Regions from separate parts of the Pantoea sp. X-Soil-ISGK-285 genome, predicted to be linked through region 2. Evidence: predicted binding sites of a transcription regulator. Region 2 holds the regulator's gene; each other region holds the start of a gene.
What was found. The regulator CRP, encoded in region 2, controls carbon source genes, mostly activating them, when cyclic AMP is high. The targets are predictions, from matches to a motif close to ATGTGANNNNNNTCACAT.

Region 1 (3,161 bases), 570 kb from region 2:
CCTGCGCTGCGTGAAGGTCTGCCACTGCACCAGTCTGAATGGGCCGCCTACCTGAACTGGGCGGTGGAGGCCTTCCGACTGAATGCGGCGGTGGCGCGGGATGAAACCCAGATTCACACCCATATGTGTTACTGCGAATTTAACGACATTATGGACGCTATCGCGGCGCTGGATGCCGATGTGATCACCATCGAAACCTCGCGATCTGACATGGACCTGCTGGAGGCGTTTGAGAACTTCGACTACCCGAATGAAATCGGTCCCGGCGTCTACGACATCCATTCGCCTAATGTCCCCAGCGTGGAGTGGATAGAAGCACTGTTGCTAAAGGCGGCGAAACGCATTCCGGAAGCGCGTCTGTGGGTGAACCCGGACTGCGGTTTGAAAACACGGGGCTGGACGGAAACGCGTCAGGCGCTGGCGAACATGGTGACGGCAGCGAAGAAATTGCGTGGAGAAACGGCGTAGGGAATCGGGTCTGGTGGACGAAAAAATCAGGGGCGCAGACGCGCCCCTTTTTCATTTACTGCGATGCAACACCATACTGCCTGAACCAGGCCAGCATCCGCTGCCAGCCATCATTGGCAGATTCAGCATGGTAGCTTGCACGATAGTCAGCATTAAAGGCATGGCCCGCTTCGGGATAGACGATGATCTCTGCGGTTGCATTGGCGGCATGCAGTGCCTGACGCATCTGCTCGACGCTCTCCAGCGGGATACCCTCATCCTGGCCACCATACAAACCTAATACCGGCGCATTCAGGTCGACCGCAATATCAATAGGATGTTTCTGCTGCTTCAGCGTACGCTCACCGGTCAGTCGTCCATACCACGCCACGGCGGCGCGCAGTTGCGGGTTATGCGCGGCGTAGAGCCAGCTGATGCGACCACCCCAGCAAAAACCGGTGATGCCCATGCGACGAATATCGCCGCCGTTGCGTGCGGCCCAGTTGGCGGCATGATCGAGATCGGCCAGCACTTGGCTGTCAGGCACTTTGCTGACCAGCTCGCTGAACAGCGTCGGGATATCGTTATACTCAGCGGGATCGCCCTCGCGGAAATAGAGCTCAGGCGCAATCGCCAGATAGCCTTCCAGCGCCAGACGGCGGCAGATATCCCGGATGTGTTCATGCACACCAAAGATCTCCTGCACGACCAGCACGACAGGCCATGGGCCTTCCGCTGACTGGGGTTTTGCAAAGAATGCCGGCATGTTTTCGCCCTGGCTGGGCACTGAGGTCTCTCCCGCGTGAATCGCCGGACTGTCGGTAATGATGGTGGTGGAGGCGGTGGGCTGCACGGCAGGGGCAAAGCCGCCCGTCGCCGGTTTTTGTGCCATATTATCACTGGGTTTCATTATTCTCTCCGTGCAAGCATTTGCGCAATCACGTAACTATAGCCTGGCCGGAAAGCGTATGCGCCAGGTGTCGGGTCACAGAATCAGCAGCGAATAAAATCATCCTTCTCTTTAACATTGCGCAGACCCTGACACAGCCCCACCGAGAGCTATCCGCACCCGGAAGATGCTATTGTGTGATTGCTGTCACAATTTATCTTTCGGGAAATGTAACTTTCATTTTCTTAAGTGAATGTTGTCACATATTTTTTGGGCGTGCTGGCGTAGAGTGGCGCGCTACCTTCCCTTAACAGGAGTCTGAAAATGACACAGTCTGACGTTTTCCATCTTGGCCTGACCAAAGCCGATCTGCAGGGCGCCACCCTGGCGATTGTGCCGGGCGATCCAGAGCGCGTGAAGAAAATTGCCGGACTGATGGAAGATGCCACGCATCTCGCCTCACACCGTGAATTTACCTCCTGGCTGGCAAAAATTGATGGTAAGCCGGTCGTGGTCTGCTCAACCGGCATTGGCGGTCCGTCTACCTCGATTGCGGTCGAAGAGCTGGCGCAGCTTGGCGTGCGCACCTTCCTGCGTGTCGGTACCACGGGCGCTATCCAGCCGCATATCAATGTCGGCGATGTGCTGGTGACCACTGCGTCTGTTCGCCTGGACGGGGCCAGCCTGCATTTTGCGCCGATGGAGTTCCCGGCAGTGGCTGATTTCGCCTGCACCACCGCGCTGGTTGCCGCCGCAGAAGCTTGTGGCGCGAAAACGCATATCGGCATCACCGCCTCTTCTGACACCTTCTATCCGGGTCAGGAGCGCTACGACACCGTCTCGGGCCGCGTAGTCAGTCGCTTCAGGGGATCGATGAAAGAGTGGCAGGAGATGGGCGTTCTCAACTATGAGATGGAATCCGCTACACTGTTAACCATGTGCGCCAGCCAGGGTCTGCGAGCCGGCATGGTGGCGGGCGTGATTGTGAACCGCACTCAGAAAGAGATCCCGGATGCGGTCACCATGAAACAGACAGAAAGTGACGCAGTGAAGATTGTGGTCGAAGCGGCGCGTCGCTTACTATAACGACCGCGTCTGGCAGCAGGTTTTTTGTCCAGACTCAAAACCTGCTGCCGGTAGTTAACGGCGCGTAACATCAGTGAAACCTGAGAGTTTTTATGCGCAATACGATTCCCGTCCGACGTCCTGCCCCTGGTGCTAATCCGGCCGCACTCAAAGCCATGCTGGAACGCAGTGCCGAACGTTTCCGTGCCGCCATGCAACAGGGCGACTATGCGCTGGCCGCTCAATGCTGTGAAGAGGTATTGCGCACGATGCCCAATCAGATGCAGGTGCTGAGCGACTACGCGCTCTGCCTGCTGCGTCTGGGTCAGTACAATAAATCGTACAAAATCTACCAGAAGATTTATCAGTCGCCGCCCGCTGTGCAGGCTACCGCCTCTGAAACCTGGCTGGATGGCTTAACCGAAGTGTGTGGCTGGCTGGATAAAAAGGACGAGGTAGCGCGTCATGGGCTGGCCTCGCTGATGCGCTCTGATGCGCGTTTCAGTCAGGGGCAGCGCGCCACGTTTCCCGCTCCGCAACCGGAGCCTGTCGATCTCACTCATCCGCACCAGAATGTCATCGCTTTCTGCCTCTATGGCGATCAGCCGCGCTACTGTGAAACCTTAATCAAAAACGTTGAAGTGGCGCCTGAACTCTATCCCGGCTGGGTCTGCCGCATCTACCTCGATGACAGCGTGCCGCAGCATGTCTGGCAGCGCCTTGACCAGCCGCACGTCCAGCTGATCGATATGTCTCACGA
Region 2 (3,161 bases):
AGCCGCGATCACCAGACCGGCAAAAGTGCCCAGCGCCCGGTGCTGAATGCGGACACGGGTAGCGCTGTAGCCGTTCTGGCTGACGAACATGATGGTCATCAGGATCCAGTAGGGTTTGGGGATGTTGAAGAACAGAGCCAGCGCGCTGCCCAGCATCAGCATCACCGCAAAGCGGCCGGCAGTGCGCAGGGCCGATGAGCGGAACGAGAGATAACTGCGCAGCGCCGGTAACAGCGGCAGACGGCGCTGGCGGTCAGCCATCAGATCGCGCTGATAAAGGGGTTTCTGGGTGCGCAGAACCCGCGCGATGCGGTTGAAGTGGTAAAGGCAGAAGTTACCCACCGGATTGTCGGGATGCTGATGGGCGATTTTCTCCAGCGCGCCGAGCTGTTTATCCATCGCAAAGCGATCGGGTAGCTGGTGATAGAGAATGTTATCCGCCAGCACCCGCAACCGGGCCGAGATGGTTTTGGCATTCCAGCGGATCACCGCTTCGGCGTGGCTCTGTTCGACCAGCTTCTGCACCTCTTCCGGCCGATGCAGGCTGACCGAGATATGTTCCTGCAGATCCAGCGCCACCTGAAAGGCGCGCGTCAGCCGTTTATGGCTGTGATCGCGGCTTGCCGACAGCATATGCATCTGCTGATAACAGGTGTTAATCAGATCGACCACTTTCTGCTGACGAGCCAGCAGCGGCGGCAGCGCCTTTTCCGGATCGGTCAGCTGCGTCAGCAGGGTATATTTTGCGTCGCAGTAGTTAGCCAGCTCGCGGTAGATCAGGCTCAGGCTTTCGCGCATCGGCTGCTCTTTCCACAGCCAGAACCAGAACCAGTTAAAGAGCCCGTACCATAGCGTGCCGCCGATATAGAGCAGCGGGGGAACATAGATTGGCATGCGGCCAATCAGGCTCAGGGTAAAGATGGCGGCAATCAGGGTGCCGGGCAGCAGACGGCCATGCAGCGGGCTGATCTCCCCGGTAACGCCGAGCAATAAGGGCATAGCAAACAGGATCAGCGGCAGCGGAATAGCATGCAGGGTGAGCCACTGCATCAGAAAGCTGCCGAGGGCAAACAGGCTGCCGCCAACAATCAGGCGTTTGAAGAAGCGTTTATGCGGGGTATCCAGACCGGCGATGTTGCAGCAGGCGGGCACTAATGAGAACAGCAGACCTTTTTGCAGGTCGCCAGCCAGCCAGCCCAGCGCCACCGGCAGACAGAGCACCAGCGTTTGCCGCAAGGCGTAGTTAACTTCAGGATGGTAAATAATTCGACGCCACATCGGCCCAACACAAACAATAACGGCGTGATGTTGCCATCACGCCGTGGGTGACAGGAATTAGCGGGTGCCGTAAACGACGATGGTTTTGCCGTGTGCGGAGATCAGGTTCTGATCTTCCAGCATCTTCAAAATACGGCCCACGGTTTCACGTGAACAACCAACAATCTGGCCAATTTCCTGACGAGTGATTTTAATTTGCATGCCGTCGGGATGCGTCATGGCATCTGGCTGCTTCGCCAGGTTGAGCAGGGTCTGTGCAATGCGTCCGGTTACGTCGAGGAAAGCGAGGTTACCCACTTTTTCAGACGTCACCTGCAGGCGACGCGCCATCTGCGATGAGAGTCGCATCAGGATGTCAGGGTTAACCTGGATCAGCTGACGGAATTTCTTGTAAGAAATTTCCGCCACTTCGCACGCGCTTTTCGCACGTACCCAGGCGCTGCGCTCCTGGCCTTCTTCGAACAGGCCAAGTTCACCAATAAAATCGCCCTGATTCAGGTAGGAAAGAATCATCTCTTTGCCTTCTTCATCTTTAATCAGAACCGCAACGGAACCTTTCACGATGTAGTAAAGCGTTTCTGCTTTTTCACCTTGGTGAATCAGCGTACTTTTGGATGGATACTTGTGAATATGGCAATGGGACAGGAACCATTCGAGTGTAGGGTCTGTTTGCGGTTTGCCGAGAACCATTCGCTATTATCCTCTGTTGTAATCGTGCCCAAAATACAGGGGGCAGTTTTCCCTGTCAGGCGGTGAAAGCTTCAAGCGTTTCCATTTCAGGAAATTATTCGGGCCGCATCAGGCGCAGTGCGCATCATCCTTCCCGGCTTCGTCATCGGGTGACGAAAAATATTTTCAGCACTGTTTGTAGCACAGCTTTTGCCGACTGTCTTCTGTTGTCTCGCTTCAGCTACGGGCGGATTTCTCTGGATTGCTGTTTACCAGGCGAAAGCGTACTCTGGCGACAAAACAGCGTATTCCGGAGCAAAAATCATGCAGGCAAGAGTGAAATGGGTAGAAGGGCTGACATTCCTCGGAGAATCCTCATCCGGCCATCAGATACTGATGGATGGAAATTCGGGTGATAAAGCGCCCAGCCCAATGGAGATGGTGCTGATGGCGGCGGGCGGATGCAGCGCGATTGACGTGGTATCAATTCTGCAAAAAGGCCGAAACGATGTGGCTGATTGTGAAGTAAAACTGACCTCAGAACGTCGTGAAGAGGCGCCGCGAATCTTTACGCACATCAACCTGCATTTTATCGTGAGTGGCAAAGCCCTCCAGGATAAAGCGGTCTCACGCGCTGTGGATCTTTCTGCTGAAAAATATTGCTCTGTGGCCATCATGCTGGGTAAAGGCGTCAACATTACGCATAGCTATGAAGTGATTGAGCTGTAGTAGCCGCAGGGGTTATTGCAGACCTGCTAACTTCACTTCCAGTATCTGATGCAGGTTGCTTTAGGACTGTGCCTGGGCCGGGAATCCGCTTTGATACTGTGCCTGCGTATTGAACAGGGTCAGAGCGGTTTGTGTCGGTCCGCTGTCAGACTGTGCCTGCGCTGGGAACCGGGTCAGATCGGAAAGTCGCTTAAGCCAATCCCTGGCCGCTCGGCCCGCGCCGTCCCTGGCGCGGGACGCTTTCCTCTTCTGACCCGGTTCCCTGCGTGTTAAGCTTTTTCGCTGCTGTCAGATTCATCCTGCATTGGCATTGGCATTGGCATTGGCATTGGCATTGGCATTGGCATTGGCATTGGCATTAGTCTGGAAAGGCCCTTTTGGCCTCTTACTCTATTCGTTTGCCTTCCATCAGCCGCTTCACCAGCGGACCCATGATCAACTCCATCGCCAGACCCATTTTGCCGCCAGGCACCACCAGCGTATTG
Region 3 (3,161 bases), 1.9 Mb from region 2:
GCAGCATCAGATTCGTTCGCTGACTTTTGCACCAGAAAGAGCGGAGCTCGAGCAATAAACCTTTTTAAGGTAATGATTGCGGCATTGTTGAAATGTGCTGACAGAGACTATTGAGACGGCGTTGAAATGAAAAATCCACGCAAATGCGTGGATTTAATTGTTTTCTGTGATGGTCATGAGATTCAGTAAAACCCCATGAGACAACAATTTTTAATCAGACGTTGAACAGGAAGTTCATCACATCGCCATCTTTCACGATGTACTCTTTACCTTCTGAACGCATCTTGCCGGCTTCTTTAGCACCTTGCTCGCCTTTATAAGCGATGAAATCTTCAAACGCGATGGTCTGGGCGCGGATAAAGCCTTTCTCGAAGTCAGTGTGGATTTTACCGGCTGCCTGCGGAGCTGTCGCGCCAACCGGGATGGTCCAGGCACGTACTTCTTTTACGCCAGCGGTGAAGTAGGTCTGCAGGTTCAGCAGGGAGTAACCGGCGCGGATAACGCGGTTCAGGCCTGGCTCTTCCAGTCCCAGCTCTGCCATGAACTCGTCACGGTCTTCATCTTCCAGCTCAGCAATGTCCGACTCAACGGCGGCGCACACTGGCACCACGACTGAACCTTCCGCTTCGGCGATAGCGCGCACCTGATCCAGGTACGGGTTGTTCTCGAAACCATCTTCATTGACGTTAGCTATGTACATGGTAGGTTTCAGAGTCAGGAAGCTCAGATAGCGGATTGCCGCTTTGTCGTCCTCATCCAGATTCAGTGAACGCAGCATGCCCGCTTCAGAAAGATGCGGCAGACACTTCTCCAGCGCAGCCAGCTCAGCCTTAGCATCTTTGTCGCCGCCTTTGGCTTTCTTCTGCACGCGCTGAATCGCACGTTCACAGGTTTCAAGATCGGACAGCGCCAGCTCGGTGTTGATCACATCAATATCTTCAGCCGGGTTAACTTTGCCCGCCACGTGGATGATGTTGTCGTTTTCAAAGCAGCGCACCACGTGGCCGATCGCTTCGGTTTCACGGATGTTGGTCAGGAACTGGTTGCCCAGACCTTCACCTTTTGACGCGCCTTTTACCAGACCGGCGATATCGACGAATTCCATGGTAGTCGGCACCACGCGCTGCGGCTTAACAATCTCAGAAAGCTGGTCGAGACGCAGGTCAGGCATCGGCACCACGCCCGTGTTTGGCTCAATGGTGCAGAAGGGGAAGTTAGCCGCTTCGATGCCCGCTTTAGTCAGCGCGTTAAACAGAGTGGATTTACCGACGTTCGGCAGGCCCACGATACCGCATTTGAATCCCATGGTTTGATACCCTTTATAACTGGATGGACAGTGCGCCAGAAGGCGGACTGTCGGAGACGAATTGAAAAATTTCGCGCATTATACACGGAATCACGACGATTCGGGCGTTTAAGCAGGCTTGAAGGCGTGCAGCCGGTTCATCGCCTTGATACGATCCTCTTTCAGCCACAGTTCGGTGCAGCGCGCCGCCTCATCAATGGCATCATCAATCAGCTTCTGCTCACTGGCGGGCGGCTTGCCCAGCACAAATCCGGTCACCTTGTTGCGATCGCCGGGATGCCCGATACCGATGCGCAGCCGATGGAAATTGTTGTTGTTGCCCAGTTTGCTGATGATATCTTTCAGCCCGTTATGGCCGCCATGCCCGCCGCCCTGCTTGAACTTCGCCACGCCGGGTGGCAGATCGAGTTCATCATGCGCCACCAGGATCTCTTCTGGCGCGATGCGATAAAAGGTCGCCATCGCCGCCACGGCTTTCCCGCTCAGGTTCATAAAGGTGGTCGGCACCAGCAGGCGCACATCCTCTCCGGCTATCGCCAGGCGCGCGGTATAGCCATAGAATTTGCCTTCCTCTTTCAGTGACTGATTGTGGCGCTCAGCCAGTAAATCCAGATACCAGGCACCCGCATTGTGGCGCGTGGCGGCATATTCAGCGCCTGGATTGGCAAGGCCCACAATCAGTTTAATGCTGCTCACAATGATTATCCTGCTGTTATCGCGAAAGGGCGTTAGTTTACTTCGCCACGGGCGAGATGACAAAGTACAAGCATCGAAATGGTTCATGACGGTGATTAATCATTTTCTATCGAAATCAACAGGCTGCAATCAGGGCCAGTTAATTATTTATGGCTGATGTGTGATCCAGTCCGCAACGTTATCTTCACCCATTGCCTAAGCTTATGGCACTTAACATTGTGTGCGGTTATTGACTCATATGGATGGAGGTGCAGCATGAAACATCAACACTGCCGCGTAGCGGGTAACAGCTTGATGGTACTGGGATTAGTCACAATGGTGCTGGGCGTGGGTTTCTCAATTATGAACCAGCTTCCCTCGCTTGATCTGCCAGATGCGCTGGCGCAGGGCGCAATCCTCGGCATCTTTGTTGGTGCAATGATGTGGCTGGTCGGGGCGGGTCTGAGTGGTCGTGAAAAGGTTGAAGATCGTTATTACTGGCATCGTCACTATGACAAACGTTGTCGCCGGTCACACAATTCTCACCATTAACTGATGCCAGCAGTGACCGGATGCTGCGCGATGCGGTTCCGGCCGCTGGCCTTGGCGTGATAGAGCGCTTTATCCGCCAGTGCGAGTAAATCGTCAAAACCCTGCTGCTGATGTGTGACCGTGGCAAACCCAATGCTTACCGAATAGGCAATTGAATTGGGTTGTGACGCACAGACCTCCCGCCGAATCGTCTCGCACCAGGCCTCTGCCTCTGTTGCCGCCGCCGGAATTATCGCCGCAAACTCCTCTCCGCCCAGTCGTGCAAAACGCCCCTCAGCCGGTATCAGCCCTCTGACAATGTCGCAAAAGTGAATCAATATCTGGTCGCCCTGTTGATGGCCATACCGATCATTAATGCTCTTAAAATGATCCAGATCGAACAGTATCGCGCTAAAAGGTCGGTTCTGACGGCGGCATCGCGCCACAATCTTCTCTGCTTCATTAAATAAAGCCCGACGATTCCAGACGCTGGTCAGAGGATCGTGCATCGAGGCATGCTCTAAGACTGACTGCATCCGTTCATTCACCATGGCCAGGATAGTAAATGTCAGACCGATGACAAACAGAATCGATTCCAGGATGACGTAAATCGAGAAGTTTGATCCGCCAATGGCGCCAGGCAGCGTGC
Region 4 (3,161 bases), 1.4 Mb from region 2:
GTGAGCCAGCGCGCAGTAATGAAATTTATAATTGCCTGATTCTGTTAAGCGCAACGAATAATTGCATCGTAATGGTGCATAAAATGCCCCTCCTGCACCATTACGGATCATTATTTCACTTCACTCTCTGAAATAAGTGAGCGTTTAATTGAGTAAGCCGGGAAAAATGGACTTCATGCCGGTGACAACAAATTCGATGCCCAGTGCCATCAGTAACAGACCCATAATACGCGTAATGACGTTGATACCGGTCTGGCCAAGAATACGCACCATTAACGGCGCGGCCCGAAAGAGTAACCAGCAGCAGAATGCAAAAATGGCAATCGCCAGGGTGAACCCCAGCAGATTTATCCAGCTGTGGTAGCGGGTGCTCCAGACAATGGTCGAGCTGATAGCACCCGGCCCCGCCATCAGCGGCAACGCCAGCGGCACAACCCCCACACTTTCACGAATCGCCGTTTCTGACTTCTCCTGCTTATTCTGCTTATCTTCGCCCAGCTTGCCGCTGATCATCGACATCGCAATGGTGACGACCAGGATCCCACCCGCGATGCGGAAGGAGTCAATCGAGATGCCAAACACATGCAGAATCGCATCCCCAAGGAACAGTGACGTCCAGAGAATAATAGCAACCGCCAGATTGGCAGTGAGGTTGGTTTTGTTACGCTCAGCCACCCCCTGATAACGGGTCATGCTGATGAAGACCGGAATAATTCCCACCGGATTGACCAGCGCAAAGAGCCCGACAAAAAATTTTATATAGCCTGATAAATCTAACAGCGCAGGGTTCACGACTTTACTCCGTACCACAGGGGGGGAAAACGCGCCTAATGTATGTGAAAACAGGCACGGACGCCAGATGCTGACTCAGCTATTTATACTGTTGAATGACGGAGCATCCAGCGCTTTACCCCAGAGATTAAAAAGTGACTGGATTTAGCCGCTACCAGGCTGGTGACGTGAAGAGGTAACCAATTTGATAAACAAAGGGCGTAAAGGGGAGCTGAAAGGTGTCAGCTTGCGGTTAAATTGATCTGCATCAAAATTGCCCTACCCCAAACCAGGTAATCTTTTCGCAACGGAAGTATTAGCGGCAGCGAAGAAAATCTCACTGACTGCAACAGAAGACTAGTTCAGTAAACAGTTGAAAATCCGGGCGTTCTAATCCAGTCCAGCGCCTTATGGCAACGTGACTATACTCAGGGCGCAGGATTGTTTACTAAAAAAGTTTAACTTCCTTCAGGAGAACACCATGGCCGTAACCAATGTCGCCGAACTTAATGCACTGGTTGAACGTGTAAAAAAAGCCCAGCGTGAATATGCCAACTTTTCTCAACAACAGGTCGACGCTATCTTCCGTGCCGCCGCCCTCGCCGCCGCAGACGCCCGAATCCCGCTTGCCAAGATGGCCGTTGCCGAATCCGGTATGGGCATCGTCGAAGACAAAGTGATCAAAAACCATTTTGCTTCAGAATATATCTACAACGCTTATAAAGATGAAAAAACCTGTGGTGTGTTAGCCACGGATGATACTTTCGGCACCATTACCATCGCCGAACCTATTGGCCTGATTTGCGGTATCGTCCCGACGACCAACCCCACTTCAACCGCCATCTTCAAAGCATTAATCAGCCTTAAAACCCGTAACGGCATCATCTTCTCTCCTCACCCACGCGCCAAAGATGCGACCAACAGAGCGGCAGATATCGTGCTGCAGGCGGCGGTGGCTGCCGGTGCGCCAAAAGATATTATCGGCTGGATCGACGCACCTTCCGTTGAGCTGTCAAATCAACTGATGCACCACCCTGACATCAACCTGATTCTCGCCACTGGCGGTCCGGGCATGGTGAAAGCGGCCTACAGCTCCGGTAAACCTGCGATTGGTGTCGGTGCGGGTAATACGCCGGTCGTGATTGATGAAACCGCCGATCTGAAACGTGCGGTTGCGTCGATTCTGATGTCGAAAACCTTTGATAACGGGGTTATCTGCGCCTCTGAACAATCGGTGATTGTGGTCGATTCAGTCTATGACGCGGTGCGTGAACGTTTCGCCAGCCACGGCGGTTATATGCTGCAGGGTGCCGAACTGAGTGCGGTGCAGAATATCATTCTGAAAAACGGCGGCCTGAATGCGGCTATCGTAGGCCAGCCAGCGTTCAAAATTGCGGAGATGGCCGGTATCAGCGTGCCACCGAGCACTAAGATTCTGATTGGCGAAGTGAAGCTGGTGGATGAGTCTGAGCCGTTCGCTCATGAAAAACTCTCACCAACCCTTGCGATGTATCGGGCGAAAGATTTCCAGGATGCGGTCGCGAAAGCAGAAAAACTGGTCGCCATGGGCGGTATCGGCCACACCTCCTGTCTCTATACCGATCAGGACAATCAGACCGAACGCGTTCACTACTTCGGCGACAAAATGAAAACCGCGCGTATTCTGATCAACACCCCCGCCTCGCAGGGTGGTATCGGCGACCTCTACAACTTTAAACTGGCGCCGTCTCTGACGCTGGGTTGTGGTTCGTGGGGCGGAAACTCTATTTCAGAGAACGTCGGTCCAAAACATCTGATCAATACCAAAACTGTCGCCAAGCGAGCTGAGAATATGTTGTGGCATAAACTTCCAAAATCCATCTACTTCCGTCGGGGTTCACTGCCAATTGCGCTGGAAGAAGTGGCAACGGATGGCGCGAAACGTGCCTTTATCGTCACTGACCGCTTCCTGTTCAATAACGGCTATGCCGACCAGGTGACCCGCGTACTGAAATCACACGGCATTGAAACGGAAGTGTTCTTCGAAGTTGAAGCTGACCCGACGCTGAGCATCGTGCGTAAAGGTGCTGAGCAGATGAACAGCTTCAAACCGGATGTCATCATCGCGCTGGGCGGTGGCTCACCGATGGATGCCGCGAAAATCATGTGGGTGATGTACGAACATCCGGAAACTCACTTCGAGGAGCTGGCGTTACGTTTCATGGATATCCGTAAACGTATCTACAAGTTCCCGAAAATGGGTGTCAAAGCGCGCATGATTGCCATCACCACCACATCCGGTACCGGTTCTGAAGTCACGCCGTTTGCTGTAGTGACCGATGATGCGACGGGTCAGAAATATCCGCTCGCTGACTACGCACTGACGCCTGATATGGCGATTGTCGATGCCA

Region 1: a site for CRP is predicted at 1,584-1,601, ahead of udp (uridine phosphorylase). Genes of this name have one in related genera too.
Region 3: a site for CRP is predicted at 2,161-2,178, ahead of pth (aminoacyl-tRNA hydrolase). Genes of this name have one in related genera too.
Region 4: a site for CRP is predicted at 1,028-1,045, ahead of adhE (bifunctional acetaldehyde-CoA/alcohol dehydrogenase). Genes of this name have one in related genera too.

What each region holds. Positions count from the first base shown of each region.
Region 1 covers NZ_AP035938.1:211,400-214,560, forward strand. Annotated here, with positions in the region: gene metE (5-methyltetrahydropteroyltriglutamate--homocysteine S-methyltransferase) at 1-468, shown strand, start outside; gene AC6I8B_RS00935 (dienelactone hydrolase family protein) at 524-1,357, opposite strand; gene udp (uridine phosphorylase) at 1,661-2,422, shown strand; gene AC6I8B_RS00945 (tetratricopeptide repeat protein) at 2,515-3,161, shown strand, end outside.
Region 2 covers NZ_AP035938.1:3,714,084-3,717,244, reverse strand. Annotated here, with positions in the region: gene AC6I8B_RS17605 (YccS/YhfK family putative transporter) at 1-1,278, opposite strand, end outside; gene crp (cAMP-activated global transcriptional regulator CRP) at 1,336-1,968, opposite strand; gene AC6I8B_RS17595 (OsmC family protein) at 2,272-2,676, shown strand; gene AC6I8B_RS17590 (phosphoribulokinase) at 3,062-3,161, opposite strand, start outside.
Region 3 covers NZ_AP035938.1:1,766,995-1,770,155, forward strand. Annotated here, with positions in the region: gene ychF (redox-regulated ATPase YchF) at 215-1,306, opposite strand; gene pth (aminoacyl-tRNA hydrolase) at 1,415-2,002, opposite strand; gene ychH (stress-induced protein YchH) at 2,258-2,533, shown strand; gene AC6I8B_RS08460 (GGDEF domain-containing protein) at 2,530-3,161, opposite strand, start outside.
Region 4 covers NZ_AP035938.1:2,273,814-2,276,974, forward strand. Annotated here, with positions in the region: gene AC6I8B_RS10880 (YchE family NAAT transporter) at 145-792, opposite strand; gene adhE (bifunctional acetaldehyde-CoA/alcohol dehydrogenase) at 1,253-3,161, shown strand, end outside.